3 regions of the Paenibacillus sp. FSL L8-0333 genome follow, and region 1 is predicted to be linked to each of the others. Evidence: riboswitches for the same ligand, from Rfam matches in the RefSeq annotation. Region 1 holds a riboswitch; each other region holds the start of a gene.
What was found. A riboswitch is a leader RNA that binds a small molecule or an ion and turns the genes downstream of it on or off. The one in region 1 is predicted to bind cyclic di-GMP.
Positions count from the first base shown of each region.

Region 2: it holds a riboswitch for cyclic di-GMP, as region 1 does, so the genes downstream of both, NYE72_RS01885 (anti-repressor SinI family protein) here and NYE72_RS04745 (glycosyl hydrolase) in region 1, are expected to answer to the same signal.
Region 3: it holds a riboswitch for cyclic di-GMP, as region 1 does, so the genes downstream of both, NYE72_RS29740 (NPCBM/NEW2 domain-containing protein) here and NYE72_RS04745 (glycosyl hydrolase) in region 1, are expected to answer to the same signal.

Region 1 covers NZ_CP150186.1:1,107,255-1,110,536, reverse strand. Annotated here, with positions in the region: gene NYE72_RS04745 (glycosyl hydrolase) at 1-1,456, opposite strand, end outside; cyclic di-GMP riboswitch class I at 1,469-1,548, opposite strand; gene NYE72_RS04740 (sugar phosphate nucleotidyltransferase) at 1,685-3,058, opposite strand.
Region 2 covers NZ_CP150186.1:427,503-430,784, reverse strand. Annotated here, with positions in the region: gene NYE72_RS01900 (signal peptidase I) at 1-315, shown strand, start outside; gene NYE72_RS01895 (TasA family protein) at 406-1,014, shown strand; gene NYE72_RS01890 (helix-turn-helix domain-containing protein) at 1,184-1,513, shown strand; gene NYE72_RS01885 (anti-repressor SinI family protein) at 1,621-1,776, opposite strand; cyclic di-GMP riboswitch class I at 1,804-1,888, opposite strand; gene NYE72_RS01880 (2-oxoglutarate dehydrogenase E1 component) at 2,359-3,282, shown strand, end outside.
Region 3 covers NZ_CP150186.1:6,673,479-6,676,760, forward strand. Annotated here, with positions in the region: gene NYE72_RS29740 (NPCBM/NEW2 domain-containing protein) at 1-1,871, opposite strand, end outside; cyclic di-GMP riboswitch class I at 2,130-2,216, opposite strand; gene NYE72_RS29745 (hypothetical protein) at 2,374-2,940, opposite strand; gene NYE72_RS29750 (EAL domain-containing protein) at 3,057-3,282, opposite strand, start outside.

The sequences.
Region 1 (3,282 bases):
TCAAGCGGACTCTCGCATCGCCTTCATTCTCGTAATACTCCACCTTGATATCGTATAGCCGGCCAGCCTTCAGCGTTATAGTGCCCTTACGCTCAGTACCACTTTGCTTAGTCCAACTATCAATCACGGATTCCCCATTCACCCAGACACGGATGCCATCATCTGAGGTAGTGTAAAATGTATATTGCTCATCATATAATGGCTTAATTTTACCGCTCCAACGTATGGAGAAACGATCAATCCCGAGGGCGGCATCCGGCGATCCTTGCCGCCAATTGAAATCGATTATTGCATCAGTTCTGTTAAGAGTTGCCGCTCCCGACAACAACATGTTGTTGTAATACTCTCCTGCAAGCCCCTTCGCGAGAGGAATTGCTGCCTCCCCCTCTTCTTCGGAAGGTGTCGGTGCCAGACCAGTATTTAATTTATCTCTGGTCAGGGTGTAGTTGCTATTCATAAATGTTTTGATTGTGTCTGCACTGTTATTTTCGTAAAGCATTTTTCCCCAGCTCATCATATACGTCCATTTACTTTGCGATTGCTGAAGCTTCTCCAGATTAGGCATTTCACCATTCTCCCCGATCGCAATCGGTTTGCCTGCGGCTAGACTCAACAAGCTGTCATAGTATTTTTGCTGGTAATCATTTTCGTATATATCTGCTGCCAGAATATCTACTTTATCAGCACCTGGATAAGTTAGCGCATAAGGATCTGACCAAACATTGGGAGCATTCGGACTCCATACCCATAACAGATTATTTAATTTATGAACGTTAACAAAACGGTCATACATTATATTCCATAGTTTAGAAAAGTTATTTTTCTTCCCCCACCAGAACCAGTTCCCGTTCATTTCATGATAGGGTCTCCAAAGCACCGGAACATTGGCATCACGCAAGCTTTTTAAAGAGACTGCCACCTTATCAAGCTCAGCGATCAGATTATTATATTGCTTAGTACCCGGTGTAACGTAACTATCGAACTCACTCTGGCTAAGTGTTTTTTTCACATTATCCCAGTCATAAGAGGTGCCCGGCAGGTTAGCATGAAAAGTCATAGCTACGATCCCGCCCGCTTTATTCCAGTTGATGGCGCTGTTCACCACATTTTGACGTTGCCAAGCCATCGTTGCTTCGGACTGACCACTGATCGCACCCATTTCATAACCGTGAAGAGCCGCATATTGTCCGCTGGTTCCCTTCAGCATATTGTTAATTTCATCTGGACTTTCTAAATAGTCATGTTGACCAGCAATAATGCCTTTTCCTGAGATCGAGTAAAAATAGTTAAGCAGCTTTACGGCTTCAGGTGAGGCACCTGGGGTAACTGGCGTTCCAGAATTTGAAGCAGCTATGACAATAGACGGCGAAATTCCAACAGCAAGCGGAAGTGCAGTCAGAAACAGGACGAGTGACAGAAATGCACCAAACAATCGATACGTACGGTAAGCTTTCAAAATAATCTCCCTTTCGGTAGCCAGGCTGCCACTCTTTCGAAGGCCCTATAGCTTTGCGTCCCTACCTTTCGATAGGTTTGCCTTTTCAATTTAAGAGAAATAATCTCTCTTACCGTAAGTATCGACGACAATTAATGATATATTTAGTGTTTTTATGACTTTTTTTGATAATTGAGTCAATTTACCTGTTTCAAGAAATTTTGAATTGGTTAAATAGATAGGTTAGACCTATGAAATGAATTGTTGTAGTTCTATATCATTCCAGTCTAAAGTAATACGTATGTTATCTTCTTCTACTAATTCAGACCCCGTCTGTACCTCTATAAACTCAACATCCGTCAAAGCAAGGATCGCGTGTTTCGTTCCTTCCGGTATACGTACCACGTCCCCAGCCTTCACATTATGTTTTTTCTCATTCAGCACAATACTTGCTTCGCCGCTGACGATTGTCCAAATTTCACTACGCTTGCGATGTAATTGATAGCTGATATTATTCCCCTCGGATATAAAAATCCGTTTGGTCAGCACTTCATTGCCTTCATCATATTTCACATAATCAATAACTTTGTAATGGCCCCAGCGGCGTTCCTCGTACATCGGTCTTTGTTCAAAGGTCTTCAGCACTTCTTTAATCCGTGGGCTCTCAGCTTTATGGGTAACTAGAATTCCATCCGGGCTAGCCGCAATGATCAGATCCTTCGCACCAATTACCGTAATCGGAATGTCCAGCTCATTAATCAAGCAAGTCCCCTCAGAATCCGCCGTCACAAAACCTTTTCCTACATGCTTGCTGCTCATTTCCTCTGTCAGCGTATTCCACGTTCCAAGATCCTTCCAGAATCCATCATACGGCTGCACCACAATATGTTCTTCTTTCTCCACCACTTCATAATCAAAGCTGATGGAAGACAATAGCTTATACTGCTTCTGCAATTCTTCATATCCTAAAGGCAACCCTTTACGCTGCAAAATATCTAACAAGTACCCTAAACGGAAGGCAAACACTCCGCAATTCCACAATGCATTTTGCTCGATGAGCTGTTCTGCTTGTATGCGGTCTGGTTTCTCTTGAAAGTGACTCACCTTCATAAAACCATTCCCCCCCGCCTCTTCAGTGGTAGGAATAATATATCCGTATTTCTCTGAGGCATGTTCAGGAACAACACCCATTAGTGCCAGATTTGCTCCACTTTCCAGCATGGTCCCCTCAAGCATAGCTATGGTATCGAAAAAGGATGCTTCTACATAAGGGTCAACAGGCAATATTGCTACCGTCTCCGCTGGAGAAACACCTGCCACTGAATAAAGATAGGTAGCTGTTAAGGCGATAGCCGGAAAAGTATCCCGACGCTCCGGTTCAACGATAATCGGCACATGACTTCCCAGTTGGCTTTGTATCATTTCTACTTGGCCGCGGCCGGTGGCTAGATAAGATGATTCTGCCATCCCTGCTTCCTCCAGCTGTCTCCAGACACGTTGTACCATGGATTCTGGTTCACCTTGAGGGCTTTCAAGTACCTTTAGAAATTGCTTTGAACGTGAGTCGTTAGACAACGGCCATAACCGTTTACCTGAACCGCCTGATAGAAGTACCATTTTCATAGAATGAACCCTCCTTGAATTATGGAAATCGAGCATAATGGAATTGTTATCAAAACGTATAGCTTCCGCTTAGCCTTAGTTCGAGCGGATGCATTTTTTAAAAAATTTATTAGGTATGAACCACTCCAAGGGATTTTGGACTTCCGATCGCTGTTATCCTCAGATTTCCTGATTGGACCGCTTCTCGCGGTAGAAATCCGAGGATAAAGGCGAACACTCCGTTT
Region 2 (3,282 bases), 680 kb from region 1:
GTAGAAGCGACCGTCAATAACGCTACTGGTGAAGCTGTTTATCGCACTAAAGGCGATAACAACGACGCACCCGACATGAACCCAACCAGTTCTGCGAATGTTGTAGCTCAGTATACCGGGGTCACTGTACCCTATGTCGGTTACGCTATGAATTTCGCGGTTTCCAAAGCTGGAAGTGTAGTCCTCATGATCGTGCCTGGCTTGATGCTTCTGCTCTATGCTCTGTATACCTCTTGGAAGGCTGTAGCTGCATTAGAAAAGAAAAATACTGCCCTACTGCCAGCCTCACCGTCCCCAACAGAAACACAGCCCTAAGTTGATTGTCCACTTCCGCTTACGAACCGGAAGATACAATATATAAATTTTATAAAAAATTCAAACACAAATTTGAGGAGGAATTTTATTATGGGTATCAAGAAAACATTGGGTCTTGGCGTAGCATCTGCAGCACTGGGTTTATCATTAATCGGCGGAGGAACCTTCGCATACTTTAGCGACACTGCGCAAAGCACAGCTACATTCGCAGCGGGTACACTCGATCTGAACTCCGACCCTTCTGTCATCGTTAATATTCCTAACCTGAAACCAGGTGATACTGTAACTAAATCCTTCAAATTGAAAAACGATGGTTCGCTCGATATCGGATCTATCATTCTGAATACATCGACTCAAATCACGGATGCTAAAGGAGATAACTACTTGGATTTAGCCGAGTTCATTAAAGTTAAATTCCTTAGAAATAATGATAAAGGGGTACCTATCGTCTCTCCTGAAAATGTAGTTTATGAGACTACACTTGCTGCTTTAAAAAGTCAGCATCCGGATCTCGTAAAAAATACAGGTTGGGATCAACTCTTTACCGAAGCATCCGGTATTAAAGCCGGTACCAATGACAGCTTCTCCGTCCAATTCGAATTTGTGGAAAATAACCAAGATCAAAATATTTTCCAAGGCGATAGCTTAACACTGACTTGGGATTTCGTAGCTAAACAAGGTGCGAAAAAAGACTACTAAGATCAATAAAGTAATTTAATAAAATACTCGAAGAGCAGCAGATCCTGAATCCGGCCACGGATAAGCAGATTGCTGCTCTTCTCTTTACAATAAACTTTGTCCGATTTATTGATATTTGCTATACTAATAACAAAAATTACGGAGGGGCGTCAGCATAGTGCCACAGAATATGGGCCAACGTATCCAGCAGCTCCGCCTAGACAAGGGTTTCTCCCTATCTGAGCTTGCGGACAGAGCAGATGTGGCTAAGTCGTATCTTAGCAACGTGGAGAGAAACATCCAATCCAATCCATCCATCCAGTTTATCGAAAAGATCGCTGACGCGCTTCAGGTATCCATTCATGCCCTACTCTATGGAGAACCAAATGATGCAGAGGAATCACATTTAGATTCGGAATGGTTCCGATTGGTGCAGGAAGCTATGGACTCAGGCATTAGCAAACGCGAATTCAAAGAATTTCTGGACTATCAGAAATGGAAGCTCGATCAAAAGGATTAATACTTCCTACTAATCTGGTACGATCCTCTCTTCTACTAAATCATATCGAAAAAGGACACAGCGAAGAACCGCTGTGCCCTTTTTCGATATGTAACCCCTCTAATGTATTACTGCACGATCTGCACAGTTTTCTCATGAAAGAACTGGCGGATTTCATCTGCCTTAATGCCAGCCTTCTTAGCTGCTAATAATAAATGTACCCACTCTTGATCCAGATCAATAAACTGCTGTTCTCTGTTGCTACCCTGGTTGGACTTTTCCAAAAAATCTCCCCCTAAGATTTTACGTCCCCAGGCAATCCGGCTGTCATAGTATCTCTACCTTAGACCCGCGACTTTGTGCCCCTGCCTTTCGGCAAGTTTACCTTTTACTGGACCCTTTTCACGAAAGGATCTGCTTAAAAAACTATAAAATTACTATCTGCAATAACATTATACAAAAAGAAAGCGGAAAAGTGTGTCGATTCCTGGTTACTTTCTATTTTAAAAACGAAAAATAAAAGATTTTTTTTCAAAGATCTTGTCCGATTATCACGATACTCGTCCGTTACATAAAATAAATTGTACTAGCAAAATAAATATTTACTGACCTAATAGTTAAAAATAAGGATAATAGAATCATTTTAATAGGCCTTTAGAATGGGTAATGAGAAGAAACACCCTTCTTTTCATTAGAACAAGCTAACCTATACCATTTTGCGAACGTATTGGACGAAAGAATGAATTGATTACAGTGGCTGAAAGTAGCACAATAAGATGAGAAATGAAACCGCAATCATCACAGCTCCAGTAAGCGTTGACACAAAATGTCACGTATGGAGTTCATCCGTTAAGGAGGATGTATTCATGGCAGCCAAAGAGCCCTATAACGAATCCATTTGGAGTAAGTATTACGGACCCAATTTAGGCTACATTCAAGAAAGATATGAACAGTTTGTGAAAGATCCCTCCACCGTAGAAAATAATTATCGCGAGCTTTTTACAAATTCGGGACCCCCTCCCCTAACTCCGGATAGCGAACCGGCTCCTCAGCCGCGCATCTCGGGAGACACCGAATGGCTTAGAAAAGCAGTAAGAGCTTCCAAGCTAATCGCCAATATTCGTATATATGGCCATATGGCCGCTGAAATTGATCCGCTGGTACGCGATCAGAATCCCATGGCAAAATATCTTGAGCCTGAAACCTATGGGCTGACCCGCGAAGACCTGATTGCACTGCCTGCCACGCTTATATGGGAAAATGCGCCGAATGATGTGCATACCGGGTGGGATGCCGTGCAACGTATGCGTCAGGCATACACCAAGACTATCGCCTATGAATTCGGGCATGTGCATGAAGAAAAAGAACTGCAATGGCTAAATAGACAGGCAGAATCCACCAGCTCACCAGCACCCCTGAATAATACAGAACGCAAAGAGCTCCTGAACCGCCTGATTCAGGTAGAGCAATTTGAAACCTTCCTCCACAAGACTTTTGTAGGTCAGAAGCGTTTCAGTCTTGAAGGCAATGATGCTCTTGTGCCGATGTTAGACGAAATCGTACGCGCTGCTGCACATGACGGTGCAGAGCATATTTTGATGGGCATGGCGCATCGCGGTCGCCTCAACGTTCTTGCACATATTTTGGGCAAACCTTATGATATCATATTTTCAGAGTTTCATCATTCTCCGAACAAGGAGCTTTTCCCTTCCGAAGGCTCCACAGGCATTAACTATGGCTGGACAGGTGATGTGAAATACCATCTCGGTGCAGACCGTGCTGTCCGTGAA
Region 3 (3,282 bases), 1.3 Mb from region 1:
ATCTTTTCTAAACCTTCGAAGCGGATCAGTGGCGCCTTCCCTTGCTCCTCAGCTGTATAGGGATTTACGATATAAACGGTGCCGCCCTTAGTTACATCATGAGCATAAGCACTAGTCGTTGTAATTTCAGGTACAGTTATAGTGTTCTTGCCCGCACGCAATTGTACGCCCCTAGCCCAACTATTCCAAGCTCCCTCTTGTTGAGAAAAGATCAAAGAAGGCAACTTATCACCCGAAGCAGCATCCACATAAACATTGATGGTCTCGCCAGGCATTGCCGCAAGTCCTGTAGGCTGGTTGTTCGTGCCGAAGCCTATTCTCAGGTTTTGCTGAGCATGTTTTTTCATATCTCCACGCTGCTCGGCCTCAATGATGGTGCCTTCGGTTTGAACTTCACCATTCACTAGCTTCTTAGCTAAATCCAAAGAATCTTTCAGGATTGGATAGAGCGGATGTACTTTTGCCGCTTCTTCTAATTCGTTGATTGCTTCGACGCTATTATAAGCAGGCACAACCGCACTCATCGTTCCATCTGTGAAAATACCATTTACAGCTTCGCTTACTTTATCTTCTGTATAAAATCTAAATTCAGCCGCAAAAGGTCTGTTAATATTAGCTTTTGTGAACTTAAATTTTAATCTTTTAAACTTCGTCGGTTCGAATTTAAATTCCAAAAAATCATTGGTACTAATCGCGGTTCCGCTAGATACCAGTTGGAAGGTCTCTCCTTTACTCGTCTCTGATGCATAGATTTCAAAAGCCTCTGGGAATCCTTTGCGATTATCTCTAGCCAAAAAAGCCACTCTGTCCAGCACTTCCGCTTGCGCTAGTTCAAACACGACTTCATTCGTGAAGCTTGCATCATTGTTTTTGTTCGTTTCCCAATGCGTAGTGGGCTGGTCATCCAGCATATATTCAGGCTTCGTACCTGGGTAGCTTCCACCGTTCACCGTTACTTTTGATACGTTTGCATTTGGCATTCTATAAGCTTGGCTATAGGCATTTTCATAGGCTGTACCATACCCTTTTAGCTTCGAAACCTTGGCTGCCGTTACCTCTACCTGATGGTTCTCCAAAAGGATCTTTGCATTCTCTATCTCTTCTTTAAACTGCGCATACAGTGGATGTGCTTGTACTTCATTTTCTAAAGCTGTTAATTTCTCTGCCGTATCAAAGGCTGTACTAACTTGGCTCAAGGTATCATCTGTAAATAAATTTTTCATTTTAGCAGAGACACTATCCTCTTTATAAAAAGAAAACTCAGCCGCACTCGCCCAATCTTGGTTCGCTTTTTTGAAGACAAATTTAAGTCTCTTAAAAGCCGTAGGTGCGAACTGAATCTCCACTACATCACCGGTTGAGCCTGTATATTCTCCAGAAGACACGAGTGTGAAATCACCCGCATCGGTAGTGGAGCCATAGATATCAAATTCTTGAGCAAAACCTTTACCTTTAGCACCAGATTGCCTAGCGGCATAGACCATTCTATTTAATTCAGTGGACTCATTGAAAACAAACACAACCTCATTCGTAAACGTTGAACTATTCGGTTTGCCAGTCTCCCAATGCGTGCTCATATCCCCATCCATAGCCTTAGCTATAGGCGAGCCTGAGTAGTTGCCACCGTTATTTGTGATGGATTTAATATTTGCTGGATTCATTCTAAAAACCTCATTATAGGCATTTAGAGCATCCTTGCCGTACAGCTCAAACGGAATAACCGAAGCGTTGCTTAATAAGTTGACCTTACTTTGCGCGACTGTTTTTGTTACCTTTACCTTGCTTGCCTCACTTGCTAAAGCATAACCTGCCTCACTCGAAAAACTGGCCAACATGGCCGCCGATGTAGCGATCGCAATCATTTTCTTCATCTCTTCTTACCCCCAGATGTCATATGAATCTCTCCAGTGCCCAAAAATGGGCACAAAAAAAACTACCCCAAAAGAGTAGCTTGATTGCGTATAAAGTCGCCTAAAAATTAAGACTTAATTTTTATTAAACCTTAACAAGCATAAACGCCTTCGGCGTCCTTATAAGGACGGTAAGCGTTTAAGCGAGAAATATAAGATATTAAGTATAGGTGTATAACTTATACTTTCTTATATTTTAACAAAAAGCGTTACACACTCTTTGGCAGCTGGCTGACAATAGTTATGATAACCTTAGTCCCTATAGCTTTGCGTCCCTACATTTCCATAGGTTTGCCTATGAAGTTTCGAATACATTCAAAGAGTAACATAAGCCTAGATCTGATCGCATGATTAATTGGTATGAAATGAGTATAGGTAATTGCAATTAGTTTTTCTCATGTGATAGATATTATTTATCGACTATCCCGGAAGAGAATGGGATCCTTTAGGACTGGAGGTCTAATTAACTCCCCGATCCGAACAAACGCCGGAACCAATTCCACACATCGCCCGTGATGGGAATTAATCCGAAACCATGTTCGCCAACTGCGATTACACCATATGCCCATTGTCCGATAGCTATGGCACCCCCAGCGATCCTGCCTATCGCTATCGCACCAAACGCCGTATCCCCTATGGCGATGGCCCCCAACGCTTTTTCCGCGATTGCGATCGCTCCTACAGCCACTCCTGCAATCGCAATCGCTCCCACTGCGAAGCCAAGCCAGCTAAGTGCTATTGCTCCAATCGCTAACCACATTCCCAGTGATATTGCTCCTAAGGAAAGTACGCCCACGCTTATCGCACCTATGGAAATCAATCCGACAGCTACATCTCCAATAGCGATTAAACCAACGGCTGTCTTTACACGGGGTTTACTTCCATGACCATACTTTTGACCTGAGTATCGCCCTAAATTACTACGAATACTGATGACCGGAAATGAGGGAGAAGGCCATTGATAATCAATTTCTCGTCCATCAAAGCCCCTAGAATCCGCCCAGCGCGTTACAAATTGATGCCATTTCATATCCATCCCGTCCCCCTTTTCAAATTACCTAAATTATACAACCCCGGGGGTTGGCTGTACTCAGACTCTGACCTGAAATTCGTCTCATCCTCTGGACCGATATATACTCATTAGGATTACTGTTTGGGAATAGGATCAGGCTTTCCAAATAAATATCCCTGAAACAACTGATAACCACTCTGCTTAAGCCATTCAAAGTCCTCTCTAAACTCCACACCTTCTGCTAAAGGAACAGATTGGATTTCTAAAGCCTTTTCTAAAAATTGTTTAGCTATTTTCTGTTTGTTCGGATCACTGGACACGCCTTGAACATATTTCATATCTAACTTCATGTAATGAGGT